Regions from separate parts of the Salimicrobium salexigens genome, predicted to be linked through region 1. Evidence: a T-box and tRNA genes for the amino acid it is inferred to sense, from the RefSeq annotation. Region 1 holds a T-box; the other holds one or more tRNA genes.
The links. The T-box of region 1 lies ahead of serS (serine--tRNA ligase). A T-box ahead of a tRNA ligase gene usually reads a tRNA of that ligase, here a tRNA-Ser.
Positions count from the first base shown of each region.

Region 2: it encodes a tRNA-Ser, which carries the amino acid that the T-box ahead of serS (serine--tRNA ligase) is inferred to sense. The anticodon was not compared.

Region 1 covers NZ_FTOK01000010.1:6,172-12,350, reverse strand. Annotated here, with positions in the region: gene BW931_RS11205 (HD-GYP domain-containing protein) at 1-268, shown strand, start outside; gene guaB (IMP dehydrogenase) at 370-1,839, shown strand; gene BW931_RS11195 (serine hydrolase) at 2,028-3,329, shown strand; gene pdxS (pyridoxal 5'-phosphate synthase lyase subunit PdxS) at 3,446-4,324, shown strand; gene pdxT (pyridoxal 5'-phosphate synthase glutaminase subunit PdxT) at 4,343-4,933, shown strand; T-box leader at 4,970-5,178, shown strand; gene serS (serine--tRNA ligase) at 5,244-6,179, shown strand, end outside.
Region 2 covers NZ_FTOK01000007.1:31-6,209, reverse strand. Annotated here, with positions in the region: gene BW931_RS09435 (STAS domain-containing protein) at 1-194, shown strand, start outside; gene rsbW (anti-sigma B factor RsbW) at 194-673, shown strand; gene sigB (RNA polymerase sigma factor SigB) at 645-1,427, shown strand; gene BW931_RS09420 (SpoIIE family protein phosphatase) at 1,427-2,017, shown strand; gene BW931_RS09415 (Tex family protein) at 2,139-4,286, shown strand; gene BW931_RS09410 (SprT family protein) at 4,365-4,820, shown strand; tRNA gene BW931_RS09405 (tRNA-Asn) at 4,961-5,035, shown strand; tRNA gene BW931_RS09400 (tRNA-Ser) at 5,041-5,132, shown strand; tRNA gene BW931_RS09395 (tRNA-Glu) at 5,139-5,210, shown strand; tRNA gene BW931_RS09390 (tRNA-Asp) at 5,218-5,294, shown strand; tRNA gene BW931_RS09385 (tRNA-Gln) at 5,308-5,382, shown strand; tRNA gene BW931_RS09380 (tRNA-Lys) at 5,480-5,552, shown strand; tRNA gene BW931_RS09375 (tRNA-Leu) at 5,560-5,644, shown strand; tRNA gene BW931_RS09370 (tRNA-Leu) at 5,661-5,745, shown strand; tRNA gene BW931_RS09365 (tRNA-Arg) at 5,761-5,834, shown strand; tRNA gene BW931_RS09360 (tRNA-Pro) at 5,849-5,925, shown strand; tRNA gene BW931_RS09355 (tRNA-Gly) at 5,948-6,021, shown strand; tRNA gene BW931_RS09350 (tRNA-Ile) at 6,033-6,109, shown strand.

The DNA.
Region 1 (6,179 bases):
CTACCGTAAAAAACAGTCTCCTTTCAAAGTGATCGAAGAAATCCAGAAAGAGCAGTTCGGCAAATACGATATGAGAGTGATCAAAATGCTCGTCGAAGATCTGGCCAGTATATCCGTAGGAACGACGGTGAAACTTTCCAACGAAGAACTGGCCACCATAGTGTTCGTCGATCCTTCAACTCCGGCTCATCCCATGGTGCGGCTGCAGCGCAGCCAGATTTTGCTGTCTTTAAAAGATGAAGGACTGCACGTGGAGGAAGTTTATTGACGTCTTTATAACTTTTCAGGTTGAAAAACGACGGCGGATGTCTTATTGTAAATAACAATATATAAGATAGCTTCCTTCGGGAGGGAAAAGGAGAGAGAGACGTGCGCACAGATAAATTTCAAAAAGAATCACTCACATTCGATGATGTATTGCTGATGCCGAGAAAGTCGGAAGTATTGCCGAGGGACGTATCCTTAAGCGTTGACCTGACTTCCAGGCTGAAGCTGAACATTCCTGTAGTAAGTGCCGGCATGGACACGGTGACCGAAGCTTCGATGGCTATCGCGATGGCCCGCCAGGGGGGCCTCGGAGTCGTTCACAAAAATATGTCCATTGAAGAACAGGCGGAACAGGTGGATATGGTCAAACGCTCGGAGCGCGGGGTCATCACCAACCCTTTCTTCCTTACTCCGGAAAATCAGGTGTACGATGCCGAACATCTGATGGGCAAATATAGAATATCGGGCGTCCCTATCGTGGACAACGACACTTCAAGAAAACTGGTCGGCATCATTACGAACCGGGATATGCGTTTTGTGGAAGACTACTCCCTGCGGATTTCCGAAGTGATGACCAGCGAAGATCTGATTACGGCTCCGGTAGGAACTACAATCGAAGAAGCGGGGCATACACTGCAGAAACATAAGATAGAGAAGCTCCCTCTTGTCGACGAGAACAACACGCTTAAAGGTCTGATCACTATTAAAGATATAGAAAAAGTGATTGAATTCCCGAATGCCGCAAAAGACGGACAGGGCCGCCTTCTTGCAGCAGCTGCCGTAGGCGTAACGGCTGATGCGATGACGCGTATCGGAAAACTGGTGGAAGCAGGCGTGGACGCTCTCGTCGTCGACACCGCTCACGGACACTCGGAAGGCGTGATGGAGCAGGTGAAGAGAATCCGTGCAGCTTATCCATCGGTTGATATCATCGCCGGAAACGTGGCTACAAAAGAAGCGACCCGCGATCTGATCGAAGCGGGCGTGGATGTCGTGAAAGTGGGGATCGGTCCCGGCTCTATCTGTACGACACGGGTCGTCTCCGGCGTGGGTGTACCTCAAATAACCGCTATCTACGACTGTGCCGAAGAAGCGGAAAAACACGGGGTGTCCATCATCGCTGACGGAGGAATCAAATATTCCGGGGAAATCGTGAAAGCTCTCGCTGCCGGCGGCTCCGCCGTTATGCTCGGCAGTCTGCTGGCCGGGGTGAAAGAAAGCCCGGGCGATACGGAAATTTTCCAGGGCCGTCAGTTTAAAGTGTATCGCGGCATGGGCTCGGTCGGAGCAATGGAAGCGGGATCGAAAGACCGCTACTTCCAGAGCGGAAGCGAAGCGAAGAAGCTCGTACCCGAAGGCATCGAAGGACGTATTCCTTTTAAAGGCCCGCTTGCCGACACCGTCCATCAGCTTCTCGGCGGTCTTCGTTCCGGTATGGGATACTGCGGCACGAAGACGATCCAGGAACTGCGAAACGATGCGTACTTTACGAGAATTACGGGGGCAGGCCTGCGCGAAAGCCATCCTCACGACGTTCAGATTACGAAAGAAGCACCGAACTACTCGGTATAACCGGCCGGCGCAGGCCATCACAGGAGAGGCTCTTTGATTTTTCAGAGAGTCTCTCCTTATTTTTATGCAATTATATTTAATTTTCATATTTTTACAGTCAGATGAGGCACCCGCATCTATTTTTTTACAGGGGGGTATGGTAAAATTGTAAAGCGTAAATTTATATACAGCGGAGGTCGAAAATAGTAATGCAAAGATGGAAAACAGCACTTATATTAACGTTACTCGTTATAACATCAACTCTTCTAGCTCCCGCGGACATTCTGGCACGGGAAGTGGAGACAGAAGCGGAATCAGCGATTCTTGTGGATGCTGATACGGGAGATATACTTTTTCAGAAAGAAGCGGAGCAGGCTCTGCCGCCGGCAAGTATGACGAAAATGATGACGGAGTATCTTGTGATGGAGGCGATTGAGGACGGAAGTATCAGCTGGGACACCACCACCCAGATCTCCGACTATCCTTACAGTATTTCGGCAGATCCCTCCTTTTCCGGAGTGGGGATGACCCAGAATAAGGACTACACTGTCCGTTCGCTTTATGAAGCGATGGCGATCAACTCCGATAACGCAGCCTCCATTGCTCTCGCAGAACTGATTGCAGGTTCCGAAGGGGAATTCGTCAAGATGATGAACGAAAAGGCGGAGGAACTGGGGATGGAAGACTATAAATTCGTCAACAGCACCGGCCTTGCCAACAGTGACCTGGGTGATCACGTGCCGGAGGGGACGGGTGCCGATGATAATAATCTCATGTCGGCGAAAGCGACCGCTACCCTTGCGTATCATCTGGTGAACGATTATCCGCAGGCACTGGACATCTCCGGCACACGTACGGCCGAGTTCGACGGTCAGACGATTCAGAACTGGAACTGGATGATCCCCGACATGCCGGGGTACCTTTCCAATTTCGGCTATGAAGGGGTCGACGGTCTGAAAACGGGATATACGGAGAAAGCCGGCAACACCTTTACCGGTACAGCTAAACAGGGAGACCAGCGGCTTATTTCCGTCGTTATGAAAACGGACAGCCGGGAAGCCCGTTTCCGGGAAACGGCCAAGTTATTCGATTACGGTTTCGATCAGTTTGAGACGAAGGAACTGTTTGCAGCCGGACACCAGAAAAAAGATGAAAGTTCTGTTCCGGTATCAAAAGGAAAAGAGGACAATGTTTCCGTCGAAACGGGCAAAGCTCTTTCTGCGATGGTCAAACAGGGAGAAGAAGACTCCTATTCTCTTGAATACTCCCTGAAGGAAGAGGAACTTACGGCACCTGTCGAGTCCGGTCAGAAAGTCGGGGAAGCGAAACTGGTGTATGAAGGGGAAGGAAAGAAAGCCAACCTTATCGAAGGAGGCGCCCCCTCCGTGCCGCTTGTGACTACGACCGGAGTGGAGAAGTCGAACTGGTTCATGCTCACTCTCGGAAATGTCGGGAACTTCTTCAGTGACATGTTCACAGGAGCCGTCGATACGGTCAAAAGCTGGTTTTGATTAATTTTCCGATAACGATGGTTGATAATGGTAGGATTGACGGGAAAAATGCGTTAAAATAGTAAAGAAAATTGTAGTAATCGATGGATATAGATACAGAACAGGGAGGAATCAACATGGCTCGAACAGGAACGAATGTTGTAAAAAGAGGTATGGCAGAAATGCAGAAAGGCGGCGTCATCATGGACGTCGTAAATGCGGAACAGGCGAAAATAGCCGAAGAGGCCGGAGCTGTTGCGGTTATGGCACTTGAACGCGTACCGTCCGACATCAGAGCGGCCGGAGGGGTTGCGAGAATGGCGGACCCTACGATCGTTGAGGAAGTGATGAACGCCGTTTCGATTCCTGTAATGGCAAAAGCGAGAATCGGTCACATCGCCGAGGCGCGTGTCCTCGAATCGATGGGCGTCGATTATATCGATGAAAGTGAAGTACTTACTCCTGCGGATGAAGTATTCCACATTAAAAAAGACGGCTATACGGTTCCATTCGTATGCGGCTGCCGTAATATCGGAGAAGCGACCCGCCGTATTGCGGAAGGTGCTTCCATGCTTCGTACGAAAGGGGAGCCGGGTACCGGTAATATTGTGGAAGCGGTCCGTCATATGCGTGAAGTCCAGGGACAGATCCGCCGTCTTCAGTCGATGGACGAAGACGAAGTGATGGTTTATGCAAAAGAGAACGGTGCACCTTACGATCTTCTGCTTGAGATCCGGGAAGAAGGCCGCCTTCCGGTCGTAAACTTCGCAGCGGGCGGTATCGCCACTCCTGCAGACGCAGCGCTTATGATGCAGCTTGGCGCGGACGGCGTATTCGTCGGATCCGGTATTTTCAAATCCGACCGTCCTAAAGAGTTTGCACGGGCCATCGTGGAAGCGACGACTCACTACGACGACTACAAGCTGATTGCTGAGATTTCCAAAGGTCTCGGTACCGCGATGAAAGGCGAAGAGATGAACGAAACGACCGACCGCATGCAGGAGCGCAGTGAATAAGTAAAGGAGAAATGCCTCATGACTACTATCGGTGTACTTGCTCTGCAGGGAGCCTTCCGGGAGCACATCCGCTCCGTGGAGGCTTCCGGAGCGACAGCGGTAATCATAAAACGTAAAGAACAGCTTGAGACGATCGATGGCCTTATCATCCCGGGCGGTGAGAGTACGACGATGCGCCGCCTCATCGATCAATACGGGTTTCTTGAGCCGATCCGCGCTTTTGCAAATGCAGGAAAGCCCGTTTTCGGCACCTGTGCCGGTCTGATTTTACTTGCCGGGGAAATCGACGGCTCTTATGACGCTCATCTCGGACTTATGGATATGAGTGTCCGTCGGAACGCTTTCGGAAGGCAGCGGGACAGTTTTGAAACCGATCTTGACATCAAAGGCGTGGCGGACGGATATAATGCCGTTTTCATACGGGCACCCTACATTGAACGGGTCGGGGAGAATACCGAAGTTCTGGCCACTTACGACGGTCACATCGTCGTAGCGCAGGAAGACCACCTTCTCGCCTGTTCTTTCCATCCGGAACTTACGAAAGACCACCGTCTTACTGCCCATTTCGTGAGTATGGTGGAAAATTCTAAGCGCACGCTTGCATCCTGAGCGGGAATGAGCTAATCTGTATAGTAAGTAAATAGAAAAAACGCGTTGAACGGAACAAGTATCATCAGCTTTTCTTCAAAGAGAGTCAGGGACCGGTGAAAACTGACAGAAAACTGATGAGAATCCATCCCGGAGCGTCTGGTGATGAGCCAGGACGGACCCTCCCCGTTACGGAGGTCGAGCCGGAAGAGCAGCTGCTCTTCAATCGGGGTGGTATCGCGGGAATTCAGACTCTCGTCCCTTTTTTATAAAGGGATGGGAGTCTTTTTTTAATGACTGATGTTATACATTAAACAGAGGAGGATGACATATGCTCGATTTAAAATATGTAAGACAGAATTTCGGGGAAGTGAAAGAGAAACTGCGGGAGCGGGGGGAAGACCTCTCGGAACTCGATTCCTTTGAGGAACTGGATACGAGACGAAGAGAACTGATCAGGGAAAGTGAAGAGTTGAAAGCGAAGCGGAACGAGGTATCCAAAGAAATTTCCCAGCTGAAAAAAGAAAAACAGGATGCCGACGAAAAAATAAAAGAAATGCAGGAAGTCGGGGAACGCATCAAAACGCTCGACGGGGAGCTTAAGGAAACGGAAGAGAGGCTGCAGACGATCCTTCTGTCCATTCCGAACATTCCGCACGAAAGTACGCCGGTCGGAAGTGATGAGGACGATAACGTTCTGACCCGTTCCTGGGGGGACATTACATCTTTCGGTTTCGAACCGAAAGCACACTGGGACCTGGCAGGAAACCTCGGTATTCTGGATTTCGAACGCGCCGCCAAAGTGACGGGGAGCCGCTTCGTTTTCTATAAAGGGGCAGGAGCAAGACTGGAGCGGGCCCTGCTGAACTTCATGATGGATCATCACGCGGATACGCACGGATATGAGGAAATGCTTCCTCCTCAAATCGTAAACCGTGATTCGATGACGGGTACAGGCCAGCTTCCGAAATTCGAAGAAGACGCGTTTAAACTTGAGGGCTGGGACTACTTCCTGATCCCTACCGCCGAAGTTCCGGTTACGAACTATCATCGTGACGAGATTCTGCCGATTGACGAGCTTCCGAAAAAACTGGTCGCCTTCAGTACGAACTTCCGTTCCGAAGCCGGTTCTGCCGGAAGGGACACGCGGGGACTTGTCCGCCAGCATCAGTTCAACAAAGTGGAACTCGTACAGCTGTCGAAACCGGAGGAATCCTATGAGCGGCTGGAGGAACTGACGGGACATGCGGAAAAGATTCTGCAGATG
Region 2 (6,179 bases), on a different contig from region 1:
AGGTGGATCTTGGTGCGGTCAACTATATGGATTCTACCGGCCTCGGCATTTTCATCAGCGCCCTTAAGTCCACGAAAGAACACGGGTCCGATATGAAACTGGTTCATATGCACGAACGGGTTTATCGGCTGTTCAAGATAACCGGTCTTACGGAAATAATGGATATCAACACATCAGTCAGAGGTGGAATGTAATGGTTAATGCTTTTGATTTCATTGAAGTGAAAGTTCCTGCAAAACCGGAATACATCGGAGTAGTCCGTCTTAGTATCTCCGGTATTGCAAGCCGCATGGGATTCAATTACGAAGACATCGAAGATCTGAAAGTCGCAGTATCAGAAGCGATCACAAACGGTGTGGAACATGCGTATAAAAGTGATGAAGATGGTGAGTTGACTATAGGTTGCGGGGTTTATGAAGATCGTCTGGAAATCATGGTGGCCGACCATGGAGGAAGCTTTAATCTGGAAGCCGTCAAAGAAGAAATAGGACCATACCAGCAGGAAGATAACGTGGAAGAACTCCGCGAAGGCGGATTCGGTCTGTTTCTTATTGATGCCTTGATGGATAAAGTGGAAATCAAGAGTGAGCATGGAGTGATCGTACTTATGACGAAGTATCTCCATGAAAACGAGGTGGGCCGTGATGGCGACCAAGTCTCAACATCACAATGATGAAGTATACGAGTGGATAGCGTATCTTCAGGAACACCCGCGTGATGAGGAAATACAGGAGAAAATCGTACTCACCTATAATGATCTTGTGGAATCTATCGCACGGAAGTACAGCAAAAACAGTACTATCCACGAAGATCTTGTACAGGTAGGAATGCTCGGACTGCTGGCCGCTATCAGAAGATATGACCCGTCGTTCGGGAAATCGTTTGAATCGTTCGCCATTCCTACGATCATCGGAGAGATAAAACGTTTTATCCGGGATAAGACGTGGAGTGTACACGTACCAAGACGTATTAAGGAGCTCGGGCCGAAGATCAAAAAAGCATCGGAAGAACTGACGAGTGATCTGCAGCGTTCCCCTTCCGTACTGGAAATTTCCGAATATCTCGAAGTTTCCGAGGAAGATGTGCTGGAAACGATGGAGATGGGCAAAAGCTACAAAGCTCTATCTGTCGATCGTAAAATAGAAGCGGATTCTGACGGAAGTACGGTGACGATCCTTGATCTCATCGGTGATCAGGAAGATGGATATGAAAATATCGATCAGCGCATGCTGTTGGAGAAAGTACTCCCTATTCTCAGTGAAAGGGAGCAGGAGATTCTTCAGTGCACGTATTTCAAGAATATGAGCCAGAAGGATACCGGAGAACAGCTCGGCATTTCACAGATGCACGTTTCCCGTCTGCAGCGCCGCGCCCTGCGTAAACTGAGAGAAGCTCTTCAGTCCGAATCATCCGAGGCGTTCCGCTGATGTCGGATACAGCTTTGAATGTGGCAACGTATCAAAAACCGAAGCAGGGAAACTACTACTGCGGAGACAGCTTCATCTATAATGAAACGGAAAATAATTTCATCTGTGCACTGGCAGACGGTCTGGGCAGCGGAGAACTGGCCAAAGATGCTTCCAAAGCTGTTATGAAGGTGATAGAAGAGAATCCGGACGATACGATCCGATCACTCATCGAGAAATGTAACCGTGTTCTTGACGGAAAAAGAGGCGTAGTGCTCGGCATCCTTCGTATTGATAAGAAAGAAGGAACGTATGCCTATTCTTCCATCGGGAATATAGGTATTGTCGTTGTCGACGGCTCCGGCAAAAAAAGCAGGAATATCCCGCTCCCCGGTTTTCTCGCCGGCTACCCCAGAGAGTTGAGGGTGAAACGCGGAGATCTCGAGAAGGGAATGCGGTTCCTTGTATTTTCGGATGGCGTGGATGAGAGGAAGTTATCCAAGCTCTTTTACCAGGCTCGTACCGTGCAGGATCTTATCGAGCAGTATGATATCGAGTTCGGGGAGTCGCGTTCGGATGACACGACCCTTATTGCAATGGAATACAACTGAGTTCCTCATTTCCGCAGGCGGGAATGGGGAATTTTGTATTTCGTGTAACATCGTAATCCCCGGTTTGGACCGGTGAATTTCTGTTAAAATGAAAAGAAGAACGTTTAGGGAGGAAGAATGAGTGGCAGAACAGACATTGATTCAGAAAGTAGCAGGACAGACATCCATCAAAGAATCTTCCGTCAAGGAAGTACTGGCTTTACTCGAAGAGGATTTTACAGTGCCATTTATCGCCCGGTACCGGAAAGACATGACGGGCGGTCTGGATGAAGTCCAGATCAAGGATATTGAGGACAACTATACTTATGAACAGAACGTACGTAAAAGAAGAGAAGAAGTAACGCGCCTGATCGATGAGCAGGGCAAGCTGACGCCGGAACTTGAGAAGGAACTTCAGGAAGCTTCGAAACTGCAGCGGATCGAAGACCTTTACCGTCCATATAAGCAAAAGCGCAGAACGAGAGCAACAGTAGCGAAAGAAAAAGGGCTGGAGCCGCTCGCTGAACTGGTATGGAACAAATCTGATTTATCCATCGAAGAAGAGGCCCGGAAGTATTATTCCGAAGAGAACGATTTACATACGCTTGAAGAGGTACAGCAGGGAATACAGGATATCGTGGCAGAGTGGGTGGCGGATGAGCCGGAATACCGTGATCATATACGGAATAAAACGTATGACGGCTCTCTTACTTCCGAAGCTAAAAAGAAAGAGAAGGATGAAAAAGGGATTTACGAAATGTATTACGAATTCCAGGAGTCCCTTAAAGCGGTAGCCTCCCACCGCGTGCTCGCCCTGAACCGTGGAGAGAAGGAAGATGTACTGAAAGTGGCGGTGCTGCCGCCGGAGGAGAGAATACTCGACTATCTCCACCGGAAAACAGGAAGTGCCGGGGAGAAGACGGGCATTCTTCACGCAGCTGTCGAGGACGGGTACAAGCGGCTGATCAAACCTTCCGTGGAGAGGGAAATACGGAATGAACTGACGGAAAAAGCGGAAGAACAGGCGATTGACGTGTTTTCGAAAAATTTGAGGAGTCTTTTGCTGCAGCCTCCTCTCCAGGGAAAAACAGTTCTCGGCATCGATCCGGCTTACAGAACCGGGTGTAAACTGGCCGTCGTGGATGAGACCGGTAAAGTTCTTGATATTGCAGTCATTTTTCCGACTCCTCCCCGTAAGGATTATCAGGGGGCGGAGAAGAAAGTACAGGAATTGATGAAAAAGCACGATATTGAACTTTTCGCCATCGGTAACGGAACAGCTTCCCGGGAAACGGAACAGTTTTTCGCAGGACTGATTCAGAAACACAGCTGGGACGCTCCTTACATGATTGTGAATGAAGCCGGGGCCAGTGTGTATTCGGCATCGAAACTTGCCCGCGAAGAATTTCCGGATTTTCAGGTGGAAGAAAGAAGTGCCGTCTCGATTGCCAGACGGGTGCAGGACCCGCTCGCCGAACTGGTGAAGATCGACCCGAAATCGATCGGGGTCGGACAATACCAGCATGACGTCAGCCAGAAGCGACTGAACGAATCGCTCACTTTCGTCGTGGAAACGGCAGTGAACCAGGTAGGAGTGAATGCCAACACCGCCTCTTCCTCTCTCTTGCAGTACGTATCCGGACTGAATAAAACAGTCGCCGGAAATATTGTAAAAAAACGAGAAGAGCTCGGGAAGTTCGCTACCAGGAAAGACTTGAAAAACGTACCGAGGCTGGGAGCGAAAACGTATGAACAAAGTATCGGATTTTTAAGACTGCCGGAAGGGGAGGATCCTCTGGACCGGACGCCGATCCACCCGGAAAGTTATCCGGCGGTCCGTAAGCTGTTGGCAGAGCTTGACCTGGAAAAAGAAGACGCCGGGTCTGACGTACTCGCCGGGAAGCTCGCGGGTATAGATCTGAAACATACGGCGGAGCAGCTTGATGTCGGAGAGTGGACCCTTTCAGATATAATTGAATCGTTGAAGAAACCGTCGCGGGACCTTCGGGATGATCTTCAGAAGCCTCTGCTGAAAACGGACGTGTTGACGATGGAGGATCTGGAAGCCGGTATGGAACTTGAAGGAACGGTGCGGAACGTCGTGGACTTCGGAGCTTTCGTCGACGTCGGCGTGAAACAGGACGGACTCGTCCATATATCCAAACTGGCGCAACGTTTCGTCAAGCACCCGATGGACGTAGTTTCGGTCGGAGACGTAGTGACGGTCTGGGTCGAGGAAGTCGATCTGAAAAAACAGCGCGTAGCTCTGACTATGGTGAAAAAATCCTGAGTTTGGGGTGCGGCTAAGTACGGGCAGGCCTTCCGCGGGAGGTCTGCCATCTTTTGTGAAAAGAGGAGGGATGGAAGTATGGAGGATGAGCAGCTGCTGGAGTGGACGAAAGAAATATCGCGGAGAGAGTTTGCGCGCGAGTTCCGTGATGACATAAGATTCAATCCCCGTCTCCGTACTACAGGCGGAAGATATATCCCGAAGGAAAGACGTATTGAAATCAATCGTTTGTACCTGGAAGAATGCGGTCCGGAAGAACTGGAGGGGATCATAAAACACGAGTTGTGTCATTATCACCTCCATATAGAAGGAAAAGGATATCATCACCGGGATGCAGACTTCCGTCGTTTAATGGAAGAAACGGGTTCACCAAGACATTGCACTCCGCTCCCTTCCTCGAAAAAACAGGACTTCCACCATTACAGATGTCGGAGATGCGGTGTTACGTACAGACGGAAGCGCCGGGTGAACACGGATAAATACAGATGTGGCAGATGCAAAGGTATTTTAGAAAAGGTGGATGATGGATATTGACGAATTTGAAGCCGCGTGTTAAGTTAGTATAGCCGTTGAAAGCGGAACGGCGAAAAAACATATTTTCATGCAAATATGATTGACATAAACTTTCATATCATGTAAGATGTTTTACGTCGCTGGTTATTGCGACATCATATTCCACCGTAGCTCAGTGGTAGAGCAATCGGCTGTTAACCGATTTGTCGTAGGTTCGAATCCTACCGGTGGAGCCATATACGGAGAAGTACTCAAGTTGGCTGAAGAGGCGCCCCTGCTAAGGGTGTAGGTCGCGTAAGCGGCGCGAGGGTTCGAATCCCTCCTTCTCCGCCATTATATGGCCCGTTGGTCAAGTGGTTAAGACACCGCCCTTTCACGGCGGTAACACGGGTTCGAATCCCGTACGGGTCATTAGTCCGGTCCGGTAGTTCAGTTGGTTAGAATGCCTGCCTGTCACGCAGGAGGTCGCGGGTTCGAGTCCCGTCCGGACCGCCACTATTTAAATGATTGGGCTATAGCCAAGCGGTAAGGCAACGGTTTTTGGTACCGTCATGCGCTGGTTCGAATCCAGCTAGCCCAGCCATTTTTCTTTTTTGATTTTTCTCTTGACTTTCAAGTATGGAAATTATAAAATAGTTTTTGCGCTTGAAAAACGGATATAATTGAAAGTTTTTAACAGGGAGCCATTAGCTCAGCTGGTAGAGCATCTGACTTTTAATCAGAGGGTCGGAGGTTCGAGCCCTCCATGGCTCACTTCCCTGCGGGTGTGGCGGAATTGGCAGACGCGCTAGATTTAGGATCTAGTGTCTTACGACGTGGGGGTTCAAGTCCCTCCACCCGCACCATTTCATTTCTTTATATGCGGTCGTGGCGGAATCGGCAGACGCGCTAGGTTGAGGGCCTAGTGGGAGTTAATCCCGTGGAGGTTCAAGTCCTCTCGACCGCATTCATCAGTATATAGGCGCCCGTAGCTCAATTGGATAGAGCGTCTGACTACGGATCAGAAGGTTAGGGGTTCAAGTCCTCTCGGGCGCACTGTTTTCTTCTTACGGGAAGTAGCTCAGCTTGGTAGAGCACTTGGTTTGGGACCAAGGGGTCGCAGGTTCGAATCCTGTCTTCCCGACCATCGTTACTTCCAATAACTTAATGCGGGTGTAGTTTAGTGGTAAAACCTCAGCCTTCCAAGCTGATGACGGGGGTTCGATTCCCCTCACCCGCTCCATTTTAACTAATGGGCCTGTAGCTCAGTTGGTCAGAGCGCACGCCTGATAAGCGTGAGGTCGGTGGTTCAAGTCCACTCAGGCCCACCATGAATTAGATCTTTGAAAACTGAACAATGTTTTATGCCATGCGTCAATTTTTTGAACGAATTATGATTGA